DNA from 2 places in the Alkalimarinus coralli genome. Region 1 is predicted to be linked to the other one. Evidence: predicted binding sites of a transcription regulator. Region 1 holds the regulator's gene; the other holds the start of a gene.
The links. The regulator FNR, encoded in region 1, switches genes on or off when oxygen is low (the NO sensors DNR and NnrR bind a similar motif). The targets are predictions, from matches to a motif close to TTGATCTAGATCAA.
Positions count from the first base shown of each region.

Region 1 (3,185 bases):
GGAAAGCGCTTATTATCGGGTTGGTAGTGACGATCTTGGTGGGGCTGTTCGGCCAGGCTATTTATGTGCTGCTAGCGTCATACATAGGCATGGCAGCGAGTGACTATGTATTTTTCTCAACCTATAAACAAGAAATTTGGTTTATCTTTGCAATGCTGGTTTATTGCCTGACGATGGCATTTGGAGGGCTTTTAACAGGTACGATTGCAAATCAAAAGCAAGCGTGGCACGCCGCAGCTGTTGGCTTCTTAGCGGGCGTTGCTTCGGTAACTTCCTCGGCAGAAAATAGTAGCATTACATTGATGGCGGTTGTTATGGTTGTACTGGGGGCTTTCTTTGCGTTTCTGGGTGGGTTGTTTGCTCTTCGTGTTATAGAGTCTGAAGATTGAAGACTTTAAGGGTAGACCTTAACCAATATCTCTAAATAAAAAACCTGACCTTGTTAAAGGCCAGGTTCTCTTATTGGTGTTTGGCTTAAAACTTACTGTAGGCTTAAAACTTATAGTATGCGCCTAGCATGTAAACGTAAGGGTCTACTTCAACATCAACATTTGCTTTTACTGTTCCCACATTGGTTTGCGCGGTAATTTCAGCATCGGCATCGATGTTGATCCACCAAACAGCTGCGGTTAGCCCGGCATTTTCTGTGATTTCATAGTTAAAACCCGCTTGTAGCGAAGCGCCAATTGAGTCATCAATATCAAGCTTGGTGCTTGTGGCTACCACACCTGGCGTACCAGTCAGGCCTGCCAATGCACCAATTGAGTTTGTTAGTGTATCTGTAGTTCCTTCGTCAAAGAAAATAGTGTAGTTGATACCGGCTCCAACATAAGGTTGGAACTTTGCGTCTGGCTCTGCCAGGTAATACTGCACACTGAGCGTTGGTGGAAGGTGCTTGGTGTCACCCAGTTTTCCAACGCCTGAGATTGCGCCAGCGCCAGAAATGTCGTGCTTGAATGGTGTTGCAGCAAGTAGCTCAATACCGATTCTGTCGGTCGCCATATAGCTGAATACTAATCCTAATTGGGTATCAGAATTCAGGCCTACTTTTGCACCAGTGGCAGGGCCCAGAGCCGGGGTATTTATAACAATGTCTGAGCTGGATTCTTGGGGATCGACAGTTGCGATACCGCCTTTAATGAAAATATCTCCTGCTTCATAAGCAAAAGCAGATTGGCTAATTAATAGTGAACCAGCAACAAGAGATGAAGTTAATGCATTTTTTAACATATAGCTACCCTGATTGAGTTTCGAAGTGATTAAGTTGTGATGGGCGCAGTGTAGCTATGGTGAATTTTGTTAAATTGACATATCGCAATAAAATAATATCGGCTATTGGTGGCAAGTGTGAGAAATGAAAATAAAATGAGATAAATCAAGTTAACTAAAGATACCTATAAGGAGGTATTTTTTTGTTGTGTTGTTTTGAGTAACTAATAAGTAGATATAAAAAAAGAGGCATTAAGCCTCTTTTTCGGGGAGGGGAGGTGTGAATTTATTCGCCTTTCATACACTTGCCGTGATTTTTAACGATATCTACAAGTGCATCCATATCTTCAAGAATGACCTCTCGCCCCTGAACTGAAATAAGCCCACTTTTTTGGAAACGGGTAAATACCCGGCTTACTGTTTCTACAGCAAGTCCCAAATAGTTGCCAATATCATTTCGGGGCATAGGGAGTCGGAACTGTGTGCCGGACAGCTTGCGTAGCTTGAATCGGCTGGAAAGGCTTAGTAACAGGGAGGCTATTCTCTCTTCAGCGGTGTTTTTACTAAGCAGCATGGTGAGTTGCCGACTGCCCTGAATCTCTTTGCTCATCAGCGAAAAAAAGTGGTGCTGGAGTGTTGGGATTTTAGCAGCCAGTGTTTCGAGTTGGCCGAAAGGAATTTCGCAGACGCTGGCGCGTTCAAGTGCTTTTGCTGAACAGCTGTACGAATCTGTATTGGTGCTATCGAGACCAATTATCTCTCCAGGGAGGTAAAAACCGGTTACCTGTTCTTCACCATCTTCGGTAACTGAGTAGGTTTTAATTGCGCCGCTACGAACTGCAAATAAAGATTTAAAGGGGGAGTGCTCCTTGAAAATATGATCTCCCCGGTTGATCGTCTTCCCTTGTTTTATGAGGTCTTCAAGGCGATCAATGTCATCTTTGTTAACTGCAATTGGAATGCACAGGTTGCTCAGACTGCACTGTAAGCAGGACTGATGGATACCTGTTGCTGGTTGCGGATCAATAGCTGCTATTTTCTCACTCATCTTCGCTTTACTCGGTTAATAGCTTTTATTCCATCAGGATAATCAATTTTTATGCTTTTTGGAACATAGATGAGGCAATTCTAGCATATAAACTTACTAGATATAGAAGGATAAGGAGGCAAATTGCAGGAACTAATACTTTAGTCTAATAAGGGTTAGTACTTGGGGCGGATATAACCTCCATAACCAAAAGGCAGCTGACCACTTTGTAGTTTCTGGTAGTACTGATCAAGCTGGTCGACGTTATGAGAAAACGAGTTTTCAATTAGGCTGGTCGCGCCTAAACCTATGCCAACTAAATCACCGGATATACCCTTGGACACTGAATTGTCCCTTGAGAATTTAACATGATTCAGTTTCTGGAACCCTGCTTCAATAAGCCTGTTTTCAAACTCTTTATGACAGTCACAGGTGGTTGTCTCTTCGGCTTCGACGCCTGAAAGGACTGATTGACGCTCTTCTTCGTCTATTAAGTAAATGGTATCCGGGTCGATACCAATTAACCCTTCCAGTTTTTCACTGAGCTGTTCGCATGACTCATGTTGTCTGGTAAGAAATCGTACGTTGACCGTTTTGAAGCCATACTGCTTGAATATTTTTACCTGGTCGGCTAAAAAATCAAAATCAATAGGGCCTTGATCCCTGTTCTGGGTGCCGAGGCAAATATGGTTAAAGCCCAAGCCTTTTATCAGCGCAATAATTGCATCATCCGCAGGCACTTTCTCCAGTTCAATGACATAGGTGCCTTCTTGTTCATTTTGTAGCGTAAAGGCTTTATTGAGCGAATACATAATCTCTGTCATTTCTGCCGGGCTTAGCAGTTGAGCAATCTCCCCCTGCCAGTGAATATAATTAATGCGGCGAGTTCTGGGGATTAGGTCACTCAGTAAACGAACTTCATGGAGCAGGTGGTCGATATAATTTCTAA
Region 1 is NZ_CP096016.1:2,853,473-2,856,657, reverse strand. It holds gene MY523_RS12805 (hypothetical protein) at 1-389, shown strand, start outside; gene MY523_RS12800 (OmpW/AlkL family protein) at 493-1,230, opposite strand; gene fnr (fumarate/nitrate reduction transcriptional regulator Fnr) at 1,496-2,257, opposite strand; gene MY523_RS12790 (hypothetical protein) at 2,413-3,185, opposite strand, start outside.

Region 2 (3,185 bases), 670 kb from region 1:
GCGCCTTTTTCACAAATTTTTTCCACCAGCTCTGGTTCATACTGAGCAATGCGCTGCATGTATCGGCTGTATTTTGCGTGCAATACCTTGCCTTTAACACGGTCACCCGCTTTAAAGCCGTCTTCTTTCATTTCAGGGCGCTTGCGGAGCATTTCTTCCGTTACAGTGAACTCTTCTTCCATGACTGGTGCTGCGCCTTTCTCTTCTGAAAGTGCTAATGCTTGCCTCCAGCCTTCGAGTGCCATCTCACGGTTTACTTCTTCAGTAAATTTAACTGATTCTTCGCCGCCGTAAGGTAGCTTTAACATGGTTAGAGCTGAGCCTAAGCCAAGAATGCCCATGCCGTGACGTCGCTTATTCAGTATTTCGTTACGCTGACCTTCAAGTGGAAGGCCATTGATTTCAACAACGTTGTCTAGCATGCGGGTGAAAATGGCGACCACTTTACGGTATTTTTCAAAGTTGAAAGTCGCTTGATCAGTGAATGGCTTCTCGACAAACTTGGTCAGGTTTACTGAACCTAACAGACAGCTACCATAAGGGGGAAGTGGCTGTTCGCCGCATGGGTTTGTTGCACGGATATTTTCACAAAACCAGTTGTTATTCATTTCGTTTACTTTATCAATCAGGATAAAGCCAGGTTCAGCGAAGTCATAGGTTGATGTCATGATGCTGTCCCAGATAAAGCGAGCTTTTACGGTGCTATAAACGCGGCAAGCGACCAGCCCTTCTTTATTGGTTACATATTGGTCTTTTACCGGAAACTCCCGGTATGTAAATTTGCTTTCATCCTTTACATCAAGGCCATCTTCATCCACCTCTTCTTGAGTAACAGGGAATGATAGCTTCCAGTCTGCATCTTCTTTGACGGCTTTAATAAAGTCTTCTGTGATAAGAAGCGACAGATTAAATTGGCGCAGTCGGCCATCTTCTCGCTTTGCTCTAATAAAATCGAGCACGTCAGGGTGGTGCACATCGAAAGTGGCCATCTGAGCGCCACGTCGTCCGCCGGCAGAGGATACGGTGAAACACATCTTGTCAAAAATATCCATGAACGAGAGAGGGCCAGACGTTGTTGCACCAGCGCCGGCTACGTAGGCACCTTTTGGACGTAATGTAGAGAACTCATAACCAATGCCGCAACCCGCTTTAAGGGTAAGCCCTGCTTCATGATTCTTGAAAAGGATGTCATCCATAGAATCATTAACGATGCCTGATACGGTGCAGTTGATTGTTGATGTGGCGGGCTTGTGCTCGCCTGCACCTGCATTAGACATGATTCGCCCAGCAGGAATTGCACCGTGTTCCAGTGCCCAAACAAACTCTTTGTGAACTTTATCCCTGTTCTTTTTGTTTTCAACTTCTGCCAGAGCTTTTGCTACACGCGAATAGGTTTCATTAATGTTGTTGTCAACCGGGTCACCATTCTTGGTTTTAAGCTGGTATTTTGTGCTCCAGATATCCAGTGAAGCGTCTTGCATCGGGATTGGTGTAGTGATTGGTTCAACTTTCGCGTTCATTTCAGCCCTCTAGCGACAAATATGTCAAATGGTTGGGGGCTACATGTTGTGTTAGTTGTTACTAACAGCGAACCCCCATATTTATTCGTTCTTTTAAGATCAAACGATATAAAAATAAAAAAATGGTTGTATTTTAAAGCGAATTAGGCGTTTGTTCTTATTAGTGGTTAAGAATTGGATGGAACCCAATATATCCGCTTTGATGTGGCTCAGTATAACACTATATGGTGTTATGTGAAGGTTGAATTTATAAATTTAATAGTAAAACTGTACCTCTTTAAGGGTTTTATACAGGTGCTGTTTGGCTTGAATGTTGCGAGAGGCCTAGAGTTGTATAGCTTGCCAATAAAGCTGATAAACAAAAAAAGACCAAGGCTATATTTTTCAAATGCTACTATATATTGTGTTTTGGGTTGTGCTAGCAAATCCCCTGAAATATAAATGGTTAAAGTTGGCGTATACGTCATATTTTTCTATTAAATGTGTACGGATGCACAAAAATACTTATTTTTGGTCATATATTATTCATATAAATAAGGTATTCTTTGATTTCATTTTCGGATGTGAACAAGTAGGTTCGTAACATTCTTAAAATGGCTGAAGAATAACAATGTCACAAACTGGCTGAGAGTAATCAACAACAAAAATAATAGATTAAAGGGTTTATACCATGATTAAAAATACGATAGCGGCGTTAACAGTATCAGCTCTGATGCTACCTTCACTGGATGCTTATGCATGGAAGCAGGACACTCACCGGCAAATAGTAGTTGACGCGGTCAACTATATGCAGGCTAACCCAGACACAACTGAGTATAACCGTCTTGCCGCAGTAGCAGCAGCTTCAGGGTACACGATTGACCAGTTTGCATTGGTGCTAGGGCAGGGCGCTTATGATGTTGATGACTTTGAGGATACCTTTATTTGTGGTGCTGTAACGGGGGATTGTCAGCAAGCGCCTGTTTGGGGTGCGGGCGCATCAATTGTTAAGTATACGTCTTATTGGCACTTCCAGAATCATACACAAGGAGGGGATGCTCACGGGAATGATTTAGGCGGGTACAATTACGACAAGTTAACTGTTTGGGGAACGATTGATAACCTCGCTGCTACATGGCTTTATGGCGATCACTTAGATGATGGCTGGGGAGGAATGCGAGGTTGGTTCTGGAGCGAAAACAGCAAGTACAATAGCTATGGGGTTACTGAGCGCAACTACCGACATGAAGGATCTTCTTCAAAATCAATGTATGCTGATTTCGAGAAAATTCCCTTTCAGCCGATTGATAACCTGGGTCAGTATTGGTACGAGCAGTTCAGTGCTCGCCCAACAGCGCAAACACTGGGCTTTGTTCTGCACACGACTGACTTGCTTCAGCCGCATCACACCTGGACAACATCTGACCTAAATCACTCAGGGTGGGAGTCATGGGTTGCTGATTACTACTTTAGTGAGAATCTTAACGACTTTAACAAAGTAAAGGCCGCTTTAAATGATTTCACGCCTATTGCTGATGGATCTAATGATATTCGTCCATTGCTTACAGAAGGTGGCGCGTTTTCATACTCGAACGGCGGTATTGTGTTAAGCAGCCAAAACCACAGTGATCGTGTTCAAGTTGCAGAGCAGACAGTTCCTCATGCCATTGCTATGGTTGTTCATAT
Region 2 is NZ_CP096016.1:2,179,073-2,182,257, reverse strand. It holds gene MY523_RS09640 (adenosylcobalamin-dependent ribonucleoside-diphosphate reductase) at 1-1,520, opposite strand, end outside; gene MY523_RS09635 (phospholipase C/P1 nuclease family protein) at 2,191-3,185, shown strand, end outside.
Region 2: the regulator FNR is predicted to act here: its motif matches at 1,720-1,733, upstream of MY523_RS09640 (adenosylcobalamin-dependent ribonucleoside-diphosphate reductase).